DNA from 3 places in the Bacillus sp. ISL-47 genome. Region 3 is predicted to be linked to each of the others. Evidence: riboswitches for the same ligand, from Rfam matches in the RefSeq annotation. Region 3 holds a riboswitch; each other region holds the start of a gene.
The links. Region 3 has a riboswitch for thiamine pyrophosphate ahead of thiC (phosphomethylpyrimidine synthase ThiC). Riboswitches for the same ligand answer to the same signal wherever they lie in the genome.
Positions count from the first base shown of each region.

Region 1: another riboswitch for thiamine pyrophosphate. It lies ahead of J7I93_RS19840 (ABC transporter substrate-binding protein); the one in region 3 lies ahead of thiC (phosphomethylpyrimidine synthase ThiC).
Region 2: another riboswitch for thiamine pyrophosphate. It lies ahead of J7I93_RS12020 (YkoF family thiamine/hydroxymethylpyrimidine-binding protein); the one in region 3 lies ahead of thiC (phosphomethylpyrimidine synthase ThiC).

Region 1 is NZ_JAGGQS010000059.1:25,827-29,861, forward strand. It holds gene J7I93_RS19825 (ABC transporter ATP-binding protein) at 1-10, opposite strand, end outside; gene J7I93_RS19830 (ABC transporter permease) at 7-774, opposite strand; gene J7I93_RS19835 (thiamine-binding protein) at 771-1,064, opposite strand; gene J7I93_RS19840 (ABC transporter substrate-binding protein) at 1,079-2,080, opposite strand; TPP riboswitch at 2,196-2,304, opposite strand; gene J7I93_RS19845 (YkvA family protein) at 2,919-3,332, opposite strand; gene J7I93_RS19850 (NAD-dependent protein deacylase) at 3,476-4,035, shown strand, end outside.
Region 2 is NZ_JAGGQS010000035.1:3,453-7,487, forward strand. It holds gene J7I93_RS12010 (ABC transporter ATP-binding protein) at 1-1,193, opposite strand, end outside; gene J7I93_RS12015 (ECF transporter S component) at 1,177-1,773, opposite strand; gene J7I93_RS12020 (YkoF family thiamine/hydroxymethylpyrimidine-binding protein) at 1,766-2,380, opposite strand; TPP riboswitch at 2,643-2,743, opposite strand; gene J7I93_RS12025 (Cof-type HAD-IIB family hydrolase) at 2,971-3,837, shown strand.
Region 3 is NZ_JAGGQS010000046.1:46,680-50,714, reverse strand. It holds gene J7I93_RS16030 (cation diffusion facilitator family transporter) at 142-1,011, shown strand; TPP riboswitch at 1,227-1,340, shown strand; gene thiC (phosphomethylpyrimidine synthase ThiC) at 1,464-3,248, shown strand; gene tenI (thiazole tautomerase TenI) at 3,645-4,035, shown strand, end outside.

The DNA.
Region 1 (4,035 bases), on a different contig from region 3:
ATTGTATCATTTCCTAACACCGTCCTGTGTTTTCCATTTGACCAGCAAGCGCTCTGCCAAAAGAATAGCTCCAAAAAACAGCAGGCTGAGCACCATGATGGCAAATATGGCTACAAATACACGGTCCGTCCTAAACGAAGAGGAGGCGAGTGTCATATACACGCCTATACCGTTCTTTGCGCCTAGCCATTCCGAAATTACAGATCCCATTACACTGTAGGTTGCAGAAATTTTCAGGCCGGAAAATAAAGACGGAAGTGAATATGGAAGTTCCAATTTCCAAAACAGCTGTCCTTTGTTTGCTCCTGCCATTAGCATATAGTGCTTAAGTTCTCGGGGTGTTTGCCTGAAGCCATCCAAAGCGGCAACTGTAATCGGGAAAAAGCAAACCAATGTGATGACGATCAGTTTTGGAAGAATGCCGAATCCAAACCACACAACCAGCAAAGGGGCCAGAACAATGATGGGTACATTTTGCGATAGAATGAGGAGCGGGTAAATCGACTCCCTTAAAAAAGGCAATAAGTGCAGCAATACGGCTGTAAGCAAGCCGATTCCCGTACCAATCGCAAACCCCAGTAATGAAAGCATGACAGTGGATTGAAGGTGAAGGAGAAAGCCATCCCATCCGGCAACCGCTTCCTGAAAAATTTCAGTCGGCGGCGGCAGCAGCCATGCAGGGACTTCAGCCAGCATGATTGCCAGCTCCCACAGAATGAATAAAAGGAGGAGAACCGCAGCCGGTCTCCATCCTTTCATTAAAACATTTTTCATGGACGGTATTTCTCCGTTAAATCATTCATTTCAATTCCAGTTGGCTGATATAGGATCTTCACCTGTGAAATAACATTGCTGCTTCCTTTTTCAATCATTTTGGTATTCATTTCTGCGACGATTTTCAATAAATGTTCCAGATCGCCCTCCATTGTTGTTTCCAGGGGGTGAACCTCATATTTAACCCCGGATTCCTGTATTACGCTGATGGCTTCGTCAACATATGGTATAACATTTTCCCCATTTTTTGTTTTCGGTATGATTTGAATGCTTACAAGTGCGTTTGCCATTTCATTAACTCTCCTTATTCCGGCAGGAAGTCATTTGTGAAAGCTTTGCCGGCATCTAATTCTTTATCTAAAAGGCCATTTTCATGCATCCACTTTGCATAGTTTTCCCAAACCTCAAGCTTTTGTTCACCCCATCTGGCTGCATCGTCCTGATAACGGGGAGAAAGCCATTCCTGGCTCCTTTTAACCAGTTCGCTATCAAGGTCTGGAGCGTTCTCGAGAAGAATATCAGCTGCTTCATCAGGGTTCTCAATAGCATATTCATAGCCTTTGGATGCCGCTTTGACAAATGCTTTTACGGTATCCGGATTAGTTTGTATCATTTTCTCATTGGTAGCCAATACAGGTGTGTAATAGTCCAGTTTTTCCGAGTAGTCAGTCAGGTAGACCATATTAATCTTTTCCCCTCGCAGCTCGGCTTCTACACCTGTCCAGCCATAATAAATCCATGCAAAATCTATATCTCTCTTAACAGCCGTAAAAAAATCAGCGTCCCCCATGTTGACAATCGAAACTTTCTCAACATCTGCATTCTCTGTTTTCATCAATGACTCGATTACTGATTTTTCAACCGGCGCTCCCCAGCCACCATAAGTTTTCCCTTCAAAATCCTTTGGTGTTTTAATATTTTTATCTGCTGGGGAAGCAAAGCCGGATGTATTATGCTGAATAACAGCAGCGACCGATACGAGCGGAACACCCTGTACCCGGGCTTCCGTGATGCTTTCCTGATAGCTGACACCGAAATCCGCCTTACCCGATGCCGTCAGCTGGTCTGCACCAGCTTCTCCAGGCATAATGATTTCCACGTCAAGTCCTTCCTCTTCAAAATAGCCTTTGTCCTTAGCTGCGTATAAGCCTGTATGATTGGTATTTGGTGTCCAGTCCAGAACAACTGTGACTTTCTTCAATTCTTCTTTGGCCTTTTCTTCGTTTCCCGGCTGTGTTTCTTGCCCATTCCCGGCACAGCCAGCGAGCATTAGGACAGAACAAACAGCTGCCATCCATCTTTTCATCATTAACCCTCCTGTTTGTTTTATGTAGTCTTTTTCCGGAAAGATAATTATAGCTTGCCCTGAAAAAATAAAAACGCCCCGGCATAGATACCAGAGCGCATATAACAAACATTTTTATGTTTAAGAATATGTTCCCTACGCTGGTATGAGCCAGATCAGGTTCAAAGGGTCAACATCTTATGATGAAGTCTCAACCGGCTAAACCAGTTCCCCTACAATTCTTGCTATTCAATTTTAGACAAACAATCTGCAAAAATAAATACCTTCATGAGGCGTTCTATTTTAAAGCTTCTATGACTTTCCTTCACCATTATAACAAAAGGAATAAAAATGGACAGCAAAAAGTTTATAGTTCGTCGGCAAACTTTCGTTTTGGCCGATCCCTCCCCTTATTTGGCCGATAAAATGGCGGTTTTGGCCGTTAAAAAACAGAGATTGGCCGTTTAAACGGTATTTTGCTAAAATTGGCCGGTAAATCAACCGGTTTGGCCGGTATTTTGCTAAAATTGGCCGGTAAATCAAACAGTTTGGCCGGTATTTTACTAAAATCGGCCGATAAACCCTTTTCTGGAAGCTGCAGCCTCCAAGCCATGGCTGATAAAGCCTGCAGTCCAATATCTAAAAAAGCAGTAAATGAAGCATTGTATGACAGGTCATGATTCCATATCTTTTAACCCTGACGAAACAAGGAAATGACTGCGTACAAAAACGGTTTCGACTGAGGTCGGCAATCACCGTTTCCATAATAAAAACCTCCTGTATGAGGTTTTTATTATCTTCCTTTCCAAACCTTCGCAAAAACAAGTGGTTCTGTATAATCCGGCAGTTTCAAGTTTTTTTATTCCATTTCAATCGCCCGGCTTTCCTTCCAGATTTTAAATTTTTCAAGCTCTCCTGTAATTTGGCTTACAGCAAATCCAAGCACAGCTGCATCATCAATGATCCCCATTCCTGCTAAAAAATCGGGTACAAGGTCCACTGGTGAAACAAAGTACAAGATTGAAGCGATAATAAATAGGATCGATTTTTTTGAAATGTGCCTGTAATCTCCTTTTGACCAGGATTTAACCAAGTCAATCAATAGCTGGAAATTTTCCCATATATCACTTAATGAAGATTTATTCTGATTAGCTTTTGTTGTCGCTTTGCTTAGCAATCCTCTTGTTTTTACAGGATCTTCCGCATATCTCTTGGCTCTAGAAGAGAACCTTTTAAAGCCTTCCCGGTAATCTTTTGTTTCCGTCTCTGGCATTGCAATCACTCCTATATTGATAAATGGCGTAAACACATATAATCTATTATTTACCGCATACATAGGAAGACATAAACATTTTATCCTTTGAAAAAGATGGAAATAGTATTTTAGAGGAATAATATATTTCGGAGATGATAACTATGCTTGAAAAATGGCTGAAGGAATCAAGGTATACCGTTATTTTAACTGGAGCAGGTATGTCCACGGAGAGCGGTTTGCCTGATTTCAGGTCTGCTGATAATGGAATGTGGAAAAAGAAGGATCCTGGGAAAATAGCCAGTACAGAAGCTTTAAATCATAATGTGAATGAGTTTATTGAATTTTACCGGCACAGGGTCACAGGCTTAAAGGAATGTAAGCCTCATAAAGGGCACTATATTCTCGCAAATTGGGAAAAAAGGGGCATTCTCCAAAGCATCATTACCCAGAATGTAGATGGATTCCATAGGCTGGCCGGCAGCTGTAATATGGCTGAGCTTCACGGGAACCTGCAAACACTCCATTGCCAGGTATGCAAAAAAGAATATCCGAGTGAGGAATATCTGCACGACCATTATCATTGTACATGCGGGGGAATGCTTCGCCCTTCAATCGTCCTCTTTGGTGAAATGCTTCCTGAACTGGCATTGGATTTTGCTGCAGATGCATCAGAGAAGGCTGAGCTTTTTATTGTGCTTGGTTCATCCTTGACCGTTACTCC
Region 2 (4,035 bases), on a different contig from region 3:
ATAAACTGATGTTCCGGATTCTGGAAAATGTAGCCCATTTTCTGCCTCAATTCATTCTCCTTCCATTGGGGGAGAGAACGTCCAAGAAAGGAAATCTCCCCGGAGGAACCCCAATTTAATCTGGAGAGAAGTCTGGAAAGTGTGGTTTTACCGGATCCATTCGGTCCTGCTATTGCAATAAATTCCCCCTTTTTAACAGAAAAACTAATATCTTTTAACAGTTCATTTCCGCCTTTGCTAAAAGAAAGTCTTTGGACTTCAAGAATACTTTGATCCGCTAAGCCAGTTAAGACATTTTTCTTTTTTTCAAAAAGCCGAACTGCTGAATCAGGGTCTGCTAATCCCTTAATTAGTTCATTTTGGTTTAGCGGAAGGGCGGACCCGGAGTAAAATCCGGCTTTCTTTGCTATAAGGCCAGCTCTTACTGTGCTTGGCAGCCAGATTCCTTCTGACTGAAGCTCCTCTGCATAATCAGTAAAGCAGGCATCCGGCTTGCCATTAAATAAAATTTCGCCTCCTCGGTTCAAAACCAGACAGCGGTCAATTTGATCAATCCACTCATCCAGTTTGTGTTCAATGATCAGCAGTGTAAGTGAAAGCTTAGTTCTAAGCTTCTTGATGATGCTGGCAAGCTCGCTGCTTGAGGCAGGATCCAGATTTGCTGTCGGTTCATCAAGGATCAGGATCTCCGGTTCCAATGACAAAACACATGCCAAAGCCAGCTTCTGCTTTTGCCCTCCTGAGAGGGTGTGAATCCTAGCATGTTTATATGGGAGAAGGTTGACAAGTTCAAGTGCATGATCAATCTTTGGCCCAATATCCTCAGGAGGAATATTCATGTTTTCCAGTCCGAACGCCAGTTCATCCTCGACGGTTACCATACAAAACTGGCTTTCAGGATCCTGAAATACCATTCCAATGCTTCTATTAATCTCACCTGGTCTGAATGCGCTCAGCCATTTTCCCTTAAAAGAGACCAATCCTTCAAGATGGCCATCTACAGCCTCGGGGTACAATTTATTTAGGCAAAGTGCAAGTGTACTTTTTCCGCAGCCGCTGGGCCCGAGAATAAGAACTGCCTCCTCAGGAAAAAGGTTTAAATTCACACCATTAAAAACAGGGTTTTTCTCTTCTTCATGCCTAAAAGTAAGCTGCTTTGTCTTTAGAATAGCCTCGTTAAGCCGTAATTCCATTGTCCGGTTTTCCCCTTTTCCGTTCCTTGCCGATCGGGAAGCTGCTCAATGCACCTGTTTTTGCCAGACTTTCACTCAGCCATTTTCCGAGTAAACCTGCCAGTAAAGCGCCGCTTGCTAGCCGGACGAAAAACATGGCTGTCACATAACCTGGTGAAAGTGCAGCATAGCCTGAAATAAAATAACCCCATATAAAGCTTGTGACAGATGAGCCCATACCTGCCGCGATTAAAATCCAAGTGCGGTAATTACTCCATTTTGCAGCCGCAAAAACAGCTTCTGCGCCAATTCCTTGTATCATGCCCGAAATGATAAGGCGTGGACCGACGGCATTGCCAATCATGACCTCGACCGTTGCGGCAATGGTTTCCGATAAAAAGGCAGCCCCGGGCTTTCTGATAATATAGGCAGCAATAATCGAAACGATAAACCAGATTCCAAAGATAATATCATAGCCAATCAAGCCGAACATCCCAAAAAGTACGTTCCCGAATTGAAGAAAAACGAGATAAACCACCGCAAACACAACAGCCAAAACAGAAAGGACGATCACTTCACGAAGCTTCCATTTTTCAAGCATATGATTCAGCCCCCTTATTGGAAGGGCTGTTCGCAGACATATTAACTGTCATAACAATATGGGTGGAATCACTTTTTTTACATCCCTCGAATGCATCTTCAAGCGTTTTAAAAACAGCATGTGCATCTCCATCAAGTCTTGAAGCATAATGGACACCTTTTGAAAAAGTGCCCTGTGATTTTGCCAGCTCCACCTGGTCCATTATGACATCCATATATGTAGGGATTCCCATTGGATAAAGGGCAAATTGGGCGGCAACTTTCTGAAGGATACTTGAAGACTTTTCCTTATTTGCTCTCTCTTCATTTTCAGCTAGGTAGGCATCGCCTGCCGTATCTCCAGGACAGCCGTTTGAAAAAGTGCCATTGAAAACAACATGGTCGCCATGCTTGGCTGCTTCCAGGTAAATGGCTTTTACAACATCAAAGACATGAATGGAACGGCCGCGCACACATGTGCTGACATCATCAGTTTCCATCCATACCTTGCTTGTGTCCACTTCATTCAGTGCCGATAAAATAATATCCACAAACCGGTCAGACATAGGATAAATAGAAAATCTGCACCCTGTAATCTCGCTTGTTCCACATAAGAAATTTTCTTGCATACTGTCATTCCTCCTAATTTTTTATAAAAATAGGCTCTGTTAATCTTGCCTGTTGATTTCCGCTCCACGCACTCAGCGAACCGCAGGCGGTCCGGAAGCCTCCTCGGCGTCTAGCGCTTGTGTGATCTCCCTATGACTCACTTCACCCGCAACAATCAACAAGGGGCTGAAATCAACATTTAGCTTTATCACAGCCTAAAAATAAAAAACTGCATTTCCATGAGGAAATGCAGTTGAATGTTATCAATACATAAAAAATGATAGCCGTTCACCTGCACTTCCCCACGCTGGTATTATCCAGATCGGGTCATAAGGGTCAGAACGGAATGTTCTTCTCAGCCAAAAGCTCCCCTAGTGCAAACTTGATATGCAGTTTTTATTTGACTCCATCTTAATACGCGAACATTGAATTGTAAATGGATAATTTATAATTCTTTGAATTAAACAGTCTCTCAAATTGAAGTAGTCATTGCCAATTCCTACAAGCTAAAGAAAAATGTTTGCATTGTCCATGTCATGTTCTAATCAATTGCATTTCTTCATAAAAGTGTAATAGGACAATTTTACACCGAGAATAGGGGGCAAAGTAGATGATATACCGAATGCTTGCTTTAAATATTGATGGAACACTTCTCCAATCAAATGGAAGACTTCATAAATCCACTAAAGAAGCGATTGAATATGTACAGCAAAAAGGAATTTATGTAACGCTTGTAACGTCAAGGAGCTTTCCTTCTGCAAAGAAAGTGGCGAAAGCGCTGAAACTTAATTCTTTGCTGGTCACACACAGAGGGGCTTATATTGCCGCTTCTCCGGAAAAACCAATTTTTGTAAAACGTATACAGGAAGATGAAACGTTTGAAATAGTGCGCCTGCTTGAAGGCTTCACATGTCAAATCAGGCTGGTGCACGAAAAATATTCCCTGGCAAACAAAACAAAACTAAATTCCAATATGCTTGCTAAAACAGTATTTACTACAGGAGATCCCATCTTTTACTCACAGCAATTTGTAGATTCATTGAGCGATACCATTTTGGATGAACCTGTCACACCTCCAAAAATCGAAGTCTACTTTGAAGATAAAGAGGACCTGCAAGATGCTCATGATTCTATTAAAGGCATGTTTCAAAACATCGACATCATAAAACTGAATGACCTTCGCATGGATATTGTTCCCGCAGGAGTATCCAAGGTGAACGGATTGCTTTATTTGGGAGAACATCTGGGAATCTCAAGAAACCAAATGGTCGTTATTGGCGACTCTATAGATGATCTGGAAATGATCGAAGCAGCCGGCCTCGGTGTGGCAATGGGCAATGCCCCGGCGGAAGTGAAAAAAGCTGCAGACTGGCTAACCCGATCCAATAACCAAAACGGAGTCAGCTATATGGTCAAAGAGCACTTCCGCAAACAGCAACCGATCGAATTCCTGAGGAAAATGAATCTATTAAAATAAAGCAAACAAAAGAGAGTGCGATTATGATAATCGGCTCTTTTTTGATGAAAATAAAATTGAGAAATTGACGCAAAAGCAAGAGCAATAAGGACGCAATGCAGGCTGGAGCGGGGAGATGATGCAAAAAGGAGAGAAAGACGCAAAGAGTCGTGAAAATAACGGAAAAAAGTGCCAGGAGGACGCAAGCCCATTTGGGCA
Region 3 (4,035 bases):
CCCCCTCCTACTCGATTGATTTTCCCGGCTGCAACTTACTTGTACCCTGCTCACATATTTAAAAATATACAAAAAGATTGCTCTAGACCCACCTGCATTCTAGTTGGTAATATAGTCAAGTGCTATATAGGGGGCAAGAGTATGGAAGAGGAAAAGTATAAGAATTTAAAACTGGGAGAACGGGCTGCCATCATTAGTATTGCTGCTTACATATGCCTTTCTGTCCTAAAGCTAGTAATTGGTTATATGAGTGGCTCTGCTGCATTGAAAGCAGATGGCCTTAACAATACAACCGATATCATAGCATCTGTTGCTGTCCTCATCGGCTTGAGAATATCACAGAGGCCGCCTGATAAAAATCACGGGTATGGCCACTGGAAAAGTGAAACAATAGCATCGATGGTTGCCTCCTTTATCATGGCAGCGGTGGGGCTGCAAGTGCTGATGAATGCTGTCTCCTCCATGTTTGAAGGGGTGCAGGAGTCTCCTGACATCATGGCCGCTTATACCGGCGTATTTTCCGGCCTGGCCATGTACTTTGTTTATCGTTACAACAAAAAATTAGCCCTTAAAATTAACAGCAAAGCTGTAATGGCAGCGGCAAAGGATAATATCTCTGATGCTTGGGTAAGTTTTGGGGCCGCCATTGGGATATTTGGATCACAACTGAATATGCCCTGGCTTGATCCCGTGACGGCCATTATTGTCGGGCTTTTAATATGCAAAACAGCCTGGGATATCTTTAGGCAGGCTTCGCATGATCTTTCAGATGGCTTTGATGAAAATAAAATCAAACACTATCATGAGGTCATTGTAAAAATAGATGGGGTTAAAGGGATCAAAGATATTAAAGGCAGAAGCTACGGAAACAATGAAGTCATAGATGTGGTCATTCTTGTTAATTCCGCGCTGGATATTAAGGAAGCCCATGATATTGCGACACATGTGGAGAGAGTGATGAAGAATGATTATGGGGTGTATGATGTTCATGTTCATGTGGAGCCGAATTAGGGAAAGCAAGAAATAAAATGCCTGTTGCCGGTTTGGACAGGCTTCCCTTGTGATAGACAAAAGGATTTACACTAGTATAAAGGCCCTGGATAACGGGATTTGCGACTGCTCCTGCTGGAACGGGAAAGCATGGAATTTTTGTGTATATTGGAGGAGTTTTAAAAAAAACCTTTTATTTATTTCCTGCTTTATGTATACTGAAGTTGAATTTTAATAGCAATAACTAGGGGTGCCCAATAGTTTGGGCTGAGAAAGAAACACGTTAAGTTTCTTGACTCTTTGGACCTGATCTGGATCATACCAGCGTGGGGAAGTTAGTGAGTGCAAAGTTTTTTTGTACAAAACATCTACGGTTAAGCCGGTCCATATTCATGTGGACCGGCTTTTTTACATATCTGGCACTTCCTTGGCTCTAGATCTCGTCCTTACATTTTTATAAGGGAGAGATTCGAATGACTGCAAGTTCATTAAATCAAGAACATATTTCCATTATGTCGGGCTTTACAGGCAGCAAAAAAATCTATGTGGGAGGATCCAGACCTGATATGAAGGTTCCTATGCGTGAGATTGAACTAAGTCCCACGAGCGGAACTTTTGGAGAAGAAATCAATCATCCGGTTCGCGTATATGATACGAGCGGCCCTTATACGGATCCTAAATATTTGGCAGATCTTAAAAAAGGGCTTCCTGCCCTGCGAAATGGTTGGATTCATGAGCGCGGGGATGTTGAAGAGTATGATGGGCGGAAAATTAAGCCTGAGGATAATGGGTATCAAAAAGAGAACGATCCGCGTGCCAATCATAAAGTTTTTACAGGATTAGCCCGCAAGCCATTGCGTGCGAAAAAAGGAGAAAATGTCACCCAGCTTCACTATGCCAAAAACGGAATCATCACTCCTGAGATGGAGTTTATAGCCATTAGAGAAAACATGGACCCGGAATTTGTCCGTTCTGAAGTAGCCAGGGGCCGGGCAATCATTCCTGCTAATATCAATCACCCAGAAACAGAGCCAATGATTATAGGGAGAAATTTCCACGTTAAAATTAATGCGAACATTGGAAACTCTGCCGTTTCATCCTCTATTGAAGAAGAGGTAGAAAAAATGACCTGGGCTACACGCTGGGGAGCAGATACGATCATGGATCTATCCACAGGTAAAAATATTCATACCACACGTGAATGGATAATCAGAAACTCTGCAGTCCCAGTCGGCACCGTTCCAATCTATCAAGCCCTCGAAAAGGTTAACGGCATCGCCGAGGATCTTACGTGGGAGGTTTATCGTGACACCTTAATTGAACAAGCGGAGCAAGGGGTTGACTACTTTACCATTCATGCAGGTGTTCTTCTTCGGTATGTTCCGTTAACAGCAAAACGGTTAACCGGAATTGTATCGAGGGGCGGATCCATTATGGCCCAGTGGTGTTTGCATCATCATAAAGAAAACTTTTTATATACTCATTTTGAAGAAATCTGCGAAATTATGAAATCCTATGATGTGGCCTTCTCCCTGGGGGATGGATTGCGGCCGGGATCGATTGCAGATGCCAACGACGAGGCTCAATTTGCAGAGCTCGAGACACTTGGGGAACTGACCCAAATTGCCTGGGAACACGATGTGCAGGTTATGGTAGAGGGACCAGGCCATGTTCCCATGCACTTAATTAAAGAGAATATGGATAAACAATTGGAAATCTGCAAGGAAGCGCCATTCTACACACTCGGCCCCCTTACGACTGATATCGCTCCCGGATATGATCATATTACCTCTGCAATCGGGGCTGCCATGATAGGCTGGTTTGGAACCGCAATGCTTTGCTATGTTACCCCTAAAGAACATTTGGGTTTGCCAAATCGGGATGATGTCCGCGAGGGTGTCATTACTTATAAAATAGCTGCACATGCCGCGGATTTGGCAAAGGGCCACCCAGGCGCACAAAAAAGAGATGATGCCCTGTCAAAAGCCCGGTTTGAATTCCGATGGAGGGATCAATTCAATCTATCACTGGATCCTGAACGTGCTTTGGAATACCATGATGAGACGTTGCCGGCTGAAGGGGCAAAAACAGCACACTTTTGTTCCATGTGCGGGCCCAAATTTTGCAGCATGAGAATTTCTCAGGATATTCGCAATTATGCTAAGGAGCAAAGGCTTGGCACGGAGGAAGCGATAAAGAAAGGCTTGGAAGAAAAAGCGGATGAATTCCAGCAAGCCGGGGGTCGTATTTATCAGTAGTCTTATTATAGTTTAATAGAAATTATGTCCGCTGGGGTGCTGCTTCAAGGGTGAGATTAAAGCAAAAGCTTTTAGACCCTTAGAACCTGATCGGGATAATTCAAGCGTAGGGAAGTGGAGTATCGGGAAATTTATAGCCCCATACAGCCGCTTCCTATTTGGAGGCGGTTTTAAGTTTTATAATCTGGCTCTGTTAAAGTCCATTTTTAATATTAGCACGTGTTGATTGGAACGGAAGGCGCGAGACTCCTGCGGGAGTGCGGATCAAAGGGAGACCCCACAGGCGCAAAGCGCCGAGGAGGCTCCCGGACCGCCCGCGGAAAGCGAGTGCCTGTAGTGGAAATCAACACCAAAGGTTAACAGAGCCTAAAATTTAATAAAGGTAGGGAGTTGGCCATGAGGAAACAGCTTCATGTTATATCGGATGGAAAGCTATCTCTAGAGGCTTTTGCTGAAATAGCAAGTGACCTGGAACCCTTTACCGATAGATTCCACTTGCGGGAAAAACATCGAACTTCAAGGGAGCTATTTACAGGAGTAAAGCTGCTTCTTAAAGAGGGAATCCCTATTCATAAAATCGTTATAAATGATCGGGTGGATGTTGCCTGGGCGTTTAAAACGGGTGTGCAGCTTGCTTTTCACAGTCTGCCAGTCCACGTTGTAAGAAGGCATTTTCCTGATATGCCAATCGGCTGTTCCGTACATTCTCTTGAAGAAGCCGAAGAGGCAACAAAACAAGGAGCAGATTATGTTCTGTTTGGCCACATTTTTGAAACAGATTCTAAGA